One region of the Neobacillus sp. B4I6 genome, then DNA from elsewhere that is predicted to be linked to it. Evidence: predicted binding sites of a transcription regulator. Region 1 holds the regulator's gene; the other holds the start of a gene.
What was found. The regulator NrdR, encoded in region 1, represses ribonucleotide reductase genes. The targets are predictions, from matches to a motif close to AACACNATATATNGTGTT.
Positions count from the first base shown of each region.

Region 1 (6,829 bases):
AAAAATCCGCAGTTTATTCATCACAATTAAACCTAAATATGTTATACTAATTACAACAATACAAGTATTAAGTATGACACTAATACAAAAAGGGGATGTAAAATGAAGACGAGAGTTGCAATAAACGGATTTGGGAGAATTGGCAGGATGGTTTTTAGAAAAGCGATCCTTGAAAATAAGCTTGAGGTTGTTGCCATAAATGCAAGCTATCCAGCGGAAACATTAGCACATTTACTTAAATATGATACAAATCATGGACCATTTCAGGGAGAAGTTATCCCTTTAGATGATGAGTTAATCGTCAATGGCAAAAGAATTAAACTATTAAGCAGTCGTAATCCAGAGGAGCTTCCCTGGAGAGAGTTTGGTATTGATATTGTTATAGAGGCGACAGGAAAGTTTAATGCTCGTGAAGCGGCTGCACTGCACTTAGAAGCAGGAGCCAGGAAAGTGATCTTAACTGCACCAGGGAAAAATGAGGATGTCACAATTGTAATGGGTGTTAATGAAGAAATGCTTGATATCAATCATCATGACATTATCTCAAATGCATCATGTACCACCAACTGCCTTGCACCTGTTGCAAAGGTGTTAGATAAAAAATTTGGCATTGAAAGCGGATTAATGACAACGATTCATGCCTATACAAATGATCAAAAAAATATCGATAACCCTCATAAAGATTTACGAAGGGCTCGTGCATGTGGACAATCTATCATTCCAACAACAACAGGAGCGGCCAAGGCAATTTCACTTGTATTACCGCACTTAAAAGGTAAATTACATGGGATGTCACTTCGTGTGCCAACACCAAACGTTTCACTTGTTGACTTAGTAGTTGATCTTAATCAAGATGTGACCCTTGATGATGTCAATAACGCATTTATTGAAGCGGCAAATGGCCCATTAAAAGGCATTTTGGATTTGACGATGGAACCATTAGTATCCGTTGACTTTAATACTAATGAACATTCTGCCATCATTGATGGTCTTTCCACAATGGTGATGGGAACAAGAAAAGTAAAGGTTTTAGCATGGTATGATAATGAGTGGGGGTATTCTTCACGTGTCGTGGATCTCACCATGTATGTTGCAGAGGAAATAGCAAAATCATCACATATAAAGGTTGGATAAAATGCTGTCGATAGACAGCATTTTTTTTGCCTTGCTTGAGCCATTTGGGTGTTTTTTGCATAAAATAGCTTTGATTTAGTGTTTTTTTATCGAATGAAAAATGGAACATGCCCATTAACCTTGTTACAAAATTAACATATAAAGTTTTTTATATTGATAGGTTGCAAAAAAAATATAAACAAAGTATACTAGTCATCGTGAACTTCTTGAAATCAGGTAGCTATTAATTACTTAAAGGGTTAGGACCTCTCTGGACTAACTTTCCCCCGTGGTAGTTACTCGGATACCGTCAATAACAGGATTTCAAGAAAGAACATAAAAGGTTAGAGGGGGAAAAATGAATATGGAAACAATGGGACGTCACGTAATCTCTGAGCTTTGGGGATGCGACTTTGAAAAATTAAATGATATGAATTTTATTGAAACAACTTTTGTTGAAGCAGCTCTTAGATCAGGTGCGGAAATCCGTGAAGTAGCATTTCATAAATTTGCCCCACAAGGTGTAAGTGGTGTAGTTATTATCTCTGAATCACATCTTACCATTCACAGCTTCCCTGAACATGGATATGCTAGCATAGATGTATACACTTGCGGCGATTTGAATCCTAATGTTGCGGCCGATTATATTGCTGAGGCATTAAATGCACAAACACGTGAAAATATTGAAATTCCACGTGGCATGGGTCCTGTTCATGTAAAACAGGCAAAGGTTTTATAATCACTATAAAAATAATTAACGTAGAGGTGTATTTATACATACACCTCTTTTTATATTTTCTAGACTAATGTTGTACAATAAGAACAAAGCTACATCATGGGAGGAATAGTATGGCTATGTTAGGTAACCTATTTGTTCGTTTTAAAAAGCAAATTGAGACTTCAGATCAGATTAAGGATGATTCCTTAAAAACGCATTATTATAAGGCGATGTTTAATCAATTATTTGCATCTGTTGAAAAGTTATTCCATGAAGATGCTGATTGCCGGGTCACCACGGTTTCTAAAGAACATGGAGAAATTGCTGTTGAAATCAGTAAACCCATCCCCTGCTTTCTAATTGTTACAATTGTGGGAGTAAAGCCAATGGAAACAGCGGTAGACTTTAATATTTCATCTGAAAAATTTTCCTTACTCGGCACCTATCCCGATTTAAAAAAGCGGATTAATTCTTATTACGAGCGAATTAATCAATTACATACCTTTATAGGAATAAAAAACTCCTAGTACTACTACTTGTATAAAGATAGTCTTTTTTATAAGATGAAAGTAAGCGTTTTTGTTCGGGAGTAAAGTGTAGATTTGGAGTTGATTACAATGAAATGCCCATCTTGTCAAAATTATGGTACACGCGTCCTCGACTCTCGCCCAGTTGATGAAGGTCGAGCAACACGGAGGAGACGCGAATGTGAAGAATGTGGGTATCGTTTTACTACGTTTGAGAAGATTGAAGAGATCCCGCTGATTGTAGTCAAGAAAGAAGGGACCCGAGAAGAGTTTAGCCGTGATAAAATATTACGTGGCTTGATTAAGGCATGTGAGAAGCGGCCGGTAGCCTTAAAGGAATTAGAAGATATAACGCATGGTGTTGAAAAGGATCTGCGGAGTCAGGGGATTTCTGAAATAAAAAGTGAAGCAGTCGGTGAAATGGTCATGGACAGGCTGGCACACGTGGACGAAGTCGCCTATGTACGGTTTGCATCCGTTTACCGTCAGTTTAAAGATATTAATGTTTTTATTGATGAATTAAAAGAATTAATCAAAAAAGAAAAATCTTAAGAGCTAAAGAGTTTTTGGCTCTTTTTGATTTTATAACAAGAAAGGTTGGAGTGATATGGCGCAGCATTGGCAGGAAATTCTCCCTATCGACCGTTATATAGTTGCGGCTGATGGGCTGCTGCATGAGTATGACCGTAAAGTGCTGACGTTTTTATATCAGCCCTTGATTGGGTCAACTTGCTTTAGTTTGTATATGACGCTTTGGGCGGAGTTAGAGGAAAATCGGCTCTGGTCTGAGTCTTCCACTCATCATTTATTGATGAATCTCTTAGAGATGAACTTAAAGGATATTTACGAAGCCAGATTGAAGCTAGAAGGCATTGGTTTATTAAAGACTCGTGTCAAAACAGATGAAGGGGGACGGTCCTTCATCTATGAACTGCATCCACCTTTAAGTCCTGAGCAATTCTTTTTAGATGGGATGTTAAATATTTATCTTTATCGAAAAATTGGAAAAAACCATTTCTCTCGTCTGAAGCGCTTTTTTAGTGATCAACAAAAGCCAAGGGAAGACGAGTATGTAGATGTTACGAGAGCCTTTCAGGACGTGTTTGCATCAGCAGCCCCTGGCAGTATGCAATATATTCAAGCCCTTTCCGAAGAATTACAAGAGGAAGAAAATCAACAGTTTATCGGTCGAAATGAGCCGAGTCCGATCCAAATTGGTGTGGACACGTTTGATTTTGATTTGTTAACTGCAGGGCTGAATGAATCACTTGTTCCCAAAAAAGCGCTAACGCCAAAAGTAAAAAGTGTAATTAGTAATCTTGCATTTCTGTACCAAATTGATGCAATCGAAATGAAAAATTTCATCTTAGGTGCTATTAATGAGCATGAAGAAATTGATATAGAGGACTTGAGAAAGGGGGCTCGTGATTGGTATCAATTTGTCAATTACGACCAACTTCCGAGTCTTATTAACCGAACACAACCAATTGTTCATCAAACTCAAATCACCGAACCTAAAACACAGGAAGAAAAATTAATTCGCTCGTATGAGACGACCCCGCCACTCATCGTTTTTAAAGAAATCTCGGGCGGTGTTGAACCTTCGAATGCCAATTTGAAAACCTTAGAAGAGATCATGATTAAATATAAACTTCCCCCAGGTGTGGTAAATGTCCTAATTGAAGTGGTTATGAGAAAAACGGACATGAAATTTACAAAGGGTTTTGTCGAGTCAATCGCAAGTCATTGGGCAAGGAAACAAGTGAAAACGGTGAAAGAAGCGATGGAGCTCGCGAAGAATGAGGAACACAAGGTAACAGAAAGCAAAAAAACTACAAGATCGTCTAATAAAAAGCCAATTCGGACAGAGTTAATTCCTGACTGGTTTGATGAAAGTACAAAAGATGCGGGCAAAGATCCCGCGCAAGGAAACAACAGTGAAGTTGAAGCGAAAAAGCGTGCGATTGAAGAAAAGTTAAAAGCGTTTCGCAAATAGGGGGTGACCAAAATTGGAAAAAATCAATCGAACATTGAAAAGATTAGCTTCTAATGAAAGCTTTCAAAAACGATATGAGCAACAACGCAGGCAAGTCCTTGAAAATCCGGATATTCAGGCCTTTTTAGCAAAACATCAAAATGAGATTGATCAATCTATGATTGATAAAAGTATGAGTAAACTGTACGAGTATACGAACCAAAGCAAAGAATGCCACAAATGTGAAAGTCTGGATAGCTGTATCAATTTCATGAAGGGATATCACCCAGAATTGGTATTATCCCGAAACTCCATTGATGTTGTTTATAAACGCTGTCCTCGAAAAATCATGGCAGATGAAAAAAAGAAAAATGAAAAACTAATCAAAAGTCTATATGTGCCAAGAGACATACTTGAGGCCACCTTTGAAGACTTTGAAGGAGACTCAGGCAGGCTGGATGCTGGAGATAAGGCTGCAACTTTTTTAATGAATTATGAGGCAGGTAAAAAACCAAAGGGCCTCTTTCTTTACGGGAAATTCGGTGTCGGAAAGTCCTATCTATTAGGGGCAATCGCCAATGAATTGGCAAAAAAACAGATTTCTTCGATGATTGTCTATGTCCCTGAACTATTAAGGGAAATGAAAAGTTCGATTGCTGATTCGACTTTGAATGAAAAAATTGAAGCATTAAAAAGAGAACCGATCCTAATGCTTGATGATATTGGTGCAGAAGCTGTCTCAAGTTGGACAAGGGATGAAGTTTTAGGGCCAATTTTACAGTTCCGTATGCTTGAAAGCCTGCCGACATTTTTTACCTCAAACTTTAATTTTGGGGAGCTAGAGCATCATTTAACCTACAGCCAGCGGGGCGAAGAAGAGAAAATGAAAGCCCGACGAATCATGGAGAGAATCCGCTCCCTGAGTGTGCCAGTGATGGTCGATGGTCCAAACAGACGGGAATAAAACGTGTTTTCCGGATTGCTGAAACAGGTCAGCAGTCTTTTTTTTGTATTTTTTTCTGTAAATAACAAAAGCAACTGTCAGCTAACTTCTATTTTAGCCAAGTCCCCCATATATATTAACAAAGATTGGCTTAAAGGGGGGATTTGGTTGGCGGAAATCATCTTCCAAAGCAAGCTGGATGCTCAAAAGTTTTATTACCACTTGCTGGAGTACTTACCAAATAATTATGATAAAGAAACTATTCTTCTAATAGAAGATCAACATATAGTAAAATTTTTAGGTAGCTTCTTATCCATTGAAATTTCTACTATGGTTAAAAATGCATTTTACGAATTTATTACGAACATAAAACGTGACGATTGGTTCAGGGAAATATTAAAAAACCGTTATTTTTATGAGGATCTAGAAGTACAGCAACAAATAATGGAAATTATCTATTCCATTCTTGAAGGTCAAAGAGAAGATCTGATTGTCTTTTTGAAGGATTCAAATGAAGAGCCTAATATTAAAGCAGCCATCGAGTATATCTTTCAGGATGATATTTCTTTTTCGTTTGACTCCTTTCATAAATTTCGTTTGCGGCCATACCTCCAGTTACTGGAAGGTTATGTTGAGATTGCCATTGATGAATATAAAATGGAGCAGGAGTATCAAATGTTTGTGCAAATGCTCAGGGACTTTTTACTGAACAGGGAACCAAAAATGGACGTTCTTCATTTATTGTTTGACGAGGAAATTACTTTTTATAACGACCAGTTTGAAGAGATGAAAAGAGCTGAATTAATTAGATTGATTGACCGAAAGTTACTTGTTAATCATCCTGTTTATGTCGATTCTGCTTCGATTGCACCACTTTTATCGCTTGCGCCTACAACTATTTTTCTGTATACAAAAGACCCAGAAGAACCCTTAGTTCGAACAATCAAAAACATCTTTGAAGAAAGAGTAACTGTGAAATCGTTTGCGTCCCTCCGTGAAGTTAAAAAATGGGCAGCAGATAATAATTCTTCGGAAAACCATGCTTGAGATACAGGAATTTTTGTAATAATTTGTTTTTGTAGGTTGAAGTCCCTTGATTTTTAGGGAATTAGTCATTATAATAACGTACATAGAATATTCATAGCAAAAGTAATGATAAGGATAACAGTATTTTTTACGGTTTCTAGAGAGGGAGGACAGGGCTGAAAGCCTCCTAACACGAAAATAATACTTACCACCTTTAAACTTCAGCAGTGAACACTTCATGTTTCCATGAAGTCAGTAATTGTTGACGGTCACAGCCGTTAACTGACCAAAGTCATTTTCAATGTGTGTCATTCGAAAATGAAAAATTGGGTGGAACCACGTGTTTATCAAAACTCGTCCCTATTCCAGGGACGGGTTTTTTTATTTTTTGGCTGTGTTAAAGGTCATTGTTGATTTATAAAGCCTACGTTGATTGGAGCGGAAGGTGCGAAGACTCCTGCGGGAGGACGGGGCAGGGGAGACCCCACAGGCGCTTTGCGCCGAGGAGGCTCCCCGGACCGCCCGCG
Region 1 is NZ_JBNPWB010000002.1:304,313-311,141, forward strand. Features, by position in the region: gene QF028_RS03295 (glyceraldehyde-3-phosphate dehydrogenase) at 103-1,134, shown strand; gene speD (adenosylmethionine decarboxylase) at 1,478-1,852, shown strand; gene QF028_RS03305 (hypothetical protein) at 1,963-2,358, shown strand; gene nrdR (transcriptional regulator NrdR) at 2,449-2,910, shown strand; gene QF028_RS03315 (replication initiation and membrane attachment family protein) at 2,966-4,354, shown strand; gene dnaI (primosomal protein DnaI) at 4,368-5,297, shown strand; gene ytxC (sporulation protein YtxC) at 5,445-6,323, shown strand; T-box leader at 6,420-6,667, shown strand.

Region 2 (6,829 bases), 290 kb from region 1:
AGTGGAAGACGTCAGAAAAAATTAGGCGTTCGTACATTGGATATTGCGAAACGTCTGCTTGATTTTGGCTACCACCCACCAACCATTTACTTCCCATTAAATGTGGAAGAGTGTATTATGATCGAACCGACAGAGACCGAATCAAAAGAGACACTGGATTCGTTCATCGATATTATGATCCAAATTGCTAAAGAAGTGGAAGAAAATCCAGAAATCGTTCAAGAAGCACCACATACAACAGTGGTAGGCCGGATGGACGAAACAAAAGCAGCACGTAAACCAATTTTGAAATACCAAGAAGCTTAATAAAAGGAAAGGTCAGATTCGAAAAATAATCTGACCTTTTATCTTGTGTAGCAGTTTTTGAAATTTAAAAAGGCTCCGAATCCGGAACCTTTAATGATATCTTATTTCTTAGTTTTTACTTTACCTGACCATTTTTTAAACCCGCCTTGTAGCTGAGTAAGGTCTCGATAGCCTTTTCGGTGTAAGAATTGGGCTGCACGTGCACTGCGCATTCCACTCTGGCAATACAAATATACTGGCATATCAGAACGGATTTCTTTCATACGCATTTTCATTTGCGACATTGGGATATTACGTGCTCCTAAAATATGGCCGCCTTCGAATTCGTTTGCTTCACGAACATCTATTAGTTGTGCCTTTCTGTACCCCGCACGGAAGTCTTCTTCTGTTACCGTTTTAACAATTCTTTTCTGATAGAAAAATGTAAAAACGGAATAAATGATAACTGCTACAATGATGATTAATAATGGATAAAGTGAACTCAATTTCTTTTTGCTCCTTTCAAGCTTTCCTGCACTAGTATTTATTATATAAGTCAATCCGATAAAGATAAAGATGAATGCAAAAAAATCTTTTGATATTGCCTAAATAATTATAGCAGAAACATCTTATTTTGAATCTATATCAGATTTTGGTAGACTTAATTACGATATAATTATAAAAAAATGAGGTTTTAGAATGAAAAAAGAAGTTTGGCGTTTTATTGATACTGGAAATAGTTCACCATCTTTTAATATGGCTTTAGATGAAGCGTTACTCGATTGGCATAGTGAAGGGAAATTTCCTCCAGTGATTCGTTTCTATGGCTGGGATCCGGCAACGCTATCAGTAGGATATTTTCAAAAGGTAGAGAAAGAAATTGATATGGAAGCAGTTAATGCTCACCAATTAGGTTTCGTAAGAAGACCTACAGGAGGACGTGGCGTTCTGCACGAGCATGAACTTACCTATAGTGTCATCGTTTCTGAAGAACATCCAGAAATGCCTAATTCTGTTACAGAGGCATACCGAGTAATTTCTGAAGGAATTTTAAAAGGTTTTCACCATTTAGGACTTGAGGCATATTTTGCTGTCCCAAAAACAGCAGAAGAACGGGATGCATTGAAAAACCCTCGCTCTGCAGTATGCTTTGATGCTCCAAGCTGGTATGAGCTTGTGGTGGAAGGCAGGAAGGTTGCCGGCAGTGCACAAACGAGACAAAAGGGTGTAATTCTACAGCACGGCTCCATTCTGTTAGATTTAGATGAAGATAAGCTATTTAGTTTATTTAAATATCCAAGTGAGAGAGTTAAGGAACGTATGAGAAAGGCATTTAAGGATAAAGCGGTTGCTATCAACAACATTAGTCCAAGAAGGATTTCACTTGAGGAAGCAAAGGAAGCTTTTTATAAAGGCTTTGCTGAGGGTCTAAATATTGAGCTTGAAACTTATCAATTAACCGAGGAAGAACTAGCTTATGTTGAAAAGATTGCAAAAGATCGCTATGAAAGTGATGAATGGAATTATAAAAGATAATTAGAAACGGCGAATTCGCCGTCTTTTTTTGTTGCCTTAACGATTAATGTAAAGAAGCAAACTGCGAAATTTGTTGAATTTTCCTGTTTTCTGACGAAAATCTATTAAAAGCTATTGATTACTTTTAATTCTATTATTTTTTAAGTTTGACAAAATAATTATAGTTTGCTTGACATACAATATATAGTGGTGTCGAAAATATTTTCGGTACTATATATTGATATTTAGTTGATTTATTCAGGTGGGCTATGATAACCTAAAAATACAAACCAACTAGATATAGCGTAAACCTGCTAGATTTAGCACAATAGGTGGATTTTTATTTAAGAAGGAGTTGTTCTAATGTCTGTAGTTTTTAGACAAACAATGAATATCGATTTTGAAAGGTTGAATGAGGATATTCAATTATTCCCCCAGGTGCATCCAGTTACCCCAGATATGAAAATAACTCACAAGGGTGTTTCTCGTTTGGTCATGTTGGACCGCTATACCTTTAAAGATACTGCAAAAATTACTCTTACAAACGGCGACTTTGTTGTTTTAACTATTAAAGAAGATCCGAAATTTCCAGCTCGTGGTCTTGGTTACATTATGGAAATAGACTGGGAAAAGAAAAAAGCGAAAGTTTTAGTCGAAGAGGAATTCAGGGGAGTACTCGATGATCCTGAGGAAGCTAGTACGGGTGTGATAGTCAGATCCTTAGATGTAATTGAGAAGCCTTTGGAGCTCTTCTATGAGCAAATTGCGAAGCGTAATGCTACTGGTCTTGCTTCTGTAGAAAAGACGGAAGAGAAGCGAAGAGAATGGACTGAGAGGTTTTATCAAGAGCTTGTTAACATGAACTTCATTCCTGCAGGACGTGTTCTTTACGGAGCTGGGGCAGATACTGATGTAACATACTTTAATTGCTATGTAATGCCGTTTGTTCCTGACTCTCGTGAAGGTATCTCTGATCATCGTAAGCAGGTAATGGAGATTATGAGCCGAGGCGGCGGTGTTGGAACAAATGGCTCGACGCTGAGACCGAGAAATACACTGGCTAGAGGCGTAAATGGTAAATCATCTGGATCGGTTTCATGGCTGGATGATATTGCGAAATTGACTCATTTGGTTGAGCAAGGCGGATCAAGACGCGGAGCTCAGATGATCATGTTGGCCGACTGGCATCCAGACATTATTGAATTTATTATTTCTAAGATGCAAAATCCTAGAATTTTACGATTCTTGATTGAAAATACAAATGATGAAACGATTAAAAAACTTGCTAAAGACAAGCTAAAGTTCACCCCTCTAACTTTAAGGGAAACTGCAATGTACCAGGGAATTGTAAATTATAAAAACATTCCTGGGTTCGGTGGATTTGATGAAAACATCATCGCAGATGCAGAAGAGAAATTATTAACTGGCGGTAATTACACTGTCCACAATTCAGAATTCCTTACAGGTGCGAACATCTCTGTCTGTTTAACAAAGGAATTTATGGATGCTGTAGAAACCGATAGTGACTATGAACTCCGCTTCCCGTACGTTGAACAATATGATCAAGAGGAAATGGAGATTTACAACCAAGAATGGCATAAAGTTGGTGACGTTCGCGAGTGGGAAAAACAAGGTCATAAAGTACGAGTGTACAAAAGGTTCAAAGCAAAAGAACTTTGGAACCTAATCAATATTTGCGCGACCTACTCAGCTGAACCGGGAATATTTTTTATCGATAACGCAAACGACATGACTAATGCAAAAGCATATGGACAACAAGTCGTTGCAACAAATCCGTGTGGAGAGCAGCCTCTCGCACCATTTTCCGTCTGTAATCTTGCAGCTGTCAATCTCGCTGAGATGGCTGATAAGGACACAAAAACTGTTGATTTTGAAAAGCTTAAGAAAACAGTAGCTGTGGGCGTACGGATGCAGGATAATGTCATCAACGCAACCCCGTACTTCCTGGAAGAAAATAAAAAACAGGCGCTTGGTGAACGACGTGTAGGGCTTGGAGTCATGGGCTTACATGACATGCTGATTTATTGTGAAACGAAGTATGGATCACCAGAAGGAAACGAACTCGTTGATCAAGTATTTGAAATAATTGCAACTACTGCATACAGAACATCAATTGAATTGGCAAAAGAGAAGGGAAGTTTCCCATTCTTAACTGGTGAAACAACATCAGAAACCAATCGATTAAGACAGGCCTTCATAAATACAGGGTTTATGAAAAAAATGCCTGAAGATGTCCGCCAATCTATTTTAGAAAACGGAATTAGAAATTCCCATTTACTAACTGTGGCACCTACTGGATCCACAGGGACCATGGTTGGAGTTTCCACCGGACTTGAGCCTTATTTCTCATTCTCTTATTTCCGTAGCGGACGCCTCGGTAAATTTATCGAAGTAAAAGCGGATATTGTGAAAGAATACTTGGATCAGCACCCAGAAGCAGATGAAAACAATCTTCCGCACTGGTTTGTTACATCAATGGAGCTTTCAACTGAAGCCCATGCGGATGTTCAATGTGTCATCCAGCGCTGGATAGATAGTTCTATCAGTAAAACTGTCAACGCACCAAAAGGTTATAGTGTAGAGCAGGTCGAAAAAGTTTATCAGCGTTTGTACCGCGGCGGGGCAAAAGGTGGAACTGTTTATGTTGATGGTTCCCGCGATTCTCAGGTACTAACACTAAAAGCTGAAGAAAACACCAATGAACAATTATCAATTTTTAATGAAAAACCGAAGCAGCATGTTGTCCTTGTTGATACAATCAGTGAACTCCGCTCAACAAGTGTAACGATCGGCTCTGAAGTCGGTAACACTTGCCCAGTCTGCCGGACTGGAAAAGTAAAAGAAATGGGTGGTTGCAATACCTGTGCAAACTGCGGCGCTCAATTAAAATGTGGTTTATAATACGTATTTTTAGAGGGGGAGAAAATCCCCCTTTTTTTGTGTTATCAAGGTCAATATCCGTCCCTGAAAGTTACATTATACTGCATCATATATAGCATATTTTGCTAATTGAAGTAGAACGAAGTCGGAATTTGTAATATAACTGTAATCTACCTGTTACGACCATGTTACTCTTTTTTTGTATATTATGAGTAACGAGCACACAGGGGGATTAAACAATATGTTGAAAAAAATCATTGCAACCATGGCTATGACAATTATTCTAAGTTCATTGTTTACCGCTATGGGTGATAAAGCGGAAGCGGCCTATTACCATACAAAAGCAATCTCAGTAGCAAAATCAAATCTTGGCGTTCCATATAGATGGGGTGGATTAACACCTAAAGGTTTCGACTGCTCTGGTTTGGTTAAGTATTCTTACGGTAAGGCTGGAAAAGTATTGCCACGGACGGCAGCTGATATGTACTACAAGCAAGGATATCGTGTTAGTTCTTTACAAACAGGAGACTTGATGTTCTTTGCACCAAATAAGGCAAGCAGACCTACTCACGTTGCGATTTACATTGGTGGCGGAAAAATGATTCAGGCTGCATCTTCAAAAGGAGTTTCAATCGCTTATACAAGCAATAGTTATTGGAAACCAAGATACATTGGAGCAAAACGATTTTAATGGAAAGTTAGGCGGTTTCAATATAGTTTAGTGACCAAGAACATCGAGCAAGGGCGATGTTCTTTTTTATATATAATAAATTTTCTACTTGTCCTTGGTACTATTTATTAAAATAACCGCTTAAAGATGTAAAAACGAGTACATCTTTGGGAGTGGCTGCCATGTATATAGACGGCGTTTTTTCTGGAGGAGGAATAAAAGGGTTTGCACTTATTGGAGCCTGCGAAGAAATAGAAAGTAAAGGTTTGCGATTTGTCAGAGTGGCGGGAACGAGTGCAGGATCGATTGTTGCAGCATTGATTGCCGCTGGCTACACAAGTAAAGAAATCTTCCAATTGGTCGACGAGTTGGATCTCTCAAAAATAATGGATGCCCGCAAATCAATTATCCCTTTCCCTTTTGCAAAATGGCTGTTTGTCTATTGGAAGCTAGGACTTTATAAAGGCAATGAACTTGAAAAATGGATTTGTAAGAAACTTGAAGCCAAAGGGTTAAGAACATTCGCTGATTTGCCCCCGAAGGCACTTCGAGTAATTGCATCAGACCTATCAAATGGGCAAATGATTGTTTTACCTGATGACTTACAAAGATACGGCATTTCACCTGGTTCATTTCCAATCGCAAAAGCGATTAGAATCAGCTGCAGTATCCCATATTTCTTTGAACCTGTTAAAATGCGTACAATGGATGGAATGAACATTTTAGTTGATGGCGGGGTCCTAAGCAATTTTCCTATGTGGCTTTTTGATAAGGAAAATGCACAAAAGGTAAGACCTGTCCTCGGTATTAAATTAAGCCCAAGTGAATATGAAACTGAAAAACATAAAATAAAAAATGCGATTCAACTATTTGGAGCCCTATTTGAGACGATGAAGGATGCACACGATTCTAGGTACATTTCTAAAAAACATGTAAAGAACATTATCTTTATACCGACTGAGGGTGTGTTATCAACAGAATTTCATTTAACAGAGGAAAAGAAACATGAGTTGTTCGATCTAGGAAAAGAGAGAGCAAAACAATTTTTGAAGACATGGGGTTATTAATAGGGATTAGACTAGGGTAAAAAGAAAATCGAGCGCCTATAGAGACGCTCGATTTTTCTTTTTACCCTTTTTACCGTCGATAACAGTTAAGTGAGCAGGAGATTTCTTTTTTGTCTTGTTGCTCTTCTTTAATGATGCTAGCGTCCCAAGAGAGGAGGTTTTTACAGCCCCGTCTCCACCCTTTTGCAGTAATCGTTTTTTTGATTTTTTGGCGGCTTTAAGAAATGCACGCTGCTCTTTTTTCTGAGGGTTTGATTTGGAAAACTTCCGTACTAGGAAATAAACGGCTAAAACAATCAATGCGATGACAACTATTCTCTGAATGAAACCGGCCGGATTAGCTGTAAATGAACCAACAAGGCCAAGTAAAGCAAGAATGATAAGTCCCCCA
Region 2 is NZ_JBNPWB010000002.1:596,464-603,292, forward strand. Features, by position in the region: gene gcvPB (aminomethyl-transferring glycine dehydrogenase subunit GcvPB) at 1-306, shown strand, start outside; gene QF028_RS04795 (rhodanese-like domain-containing protein) at 408-791, opposite strand; gene QF028_RS04800 (lipoate--protein ligase family protein) at 985-1,821, shown strand; gene QF028_RS04805 (vitamin B12-dependent ribonucleotide reductase) at 2,164-4,722, shown strand; gene QF028_RS04810 (C40 family peptidase) at 4,943-5,392, shown strand; gene QF028_RS04815 (patatin-like phospholipase family protein) at 5,554-6,438, shown strand; gene QF028_RS04820 (SA1362 family protein) at 6,475-6,829, opposite strand, start outside.
Region 2: a site for NrdR is predicted at 1,995-2,012, ahead of QF028_RS04805 (vitamin B12-dependent ribonucleotide reductase). Genes of this name have one in related genera too.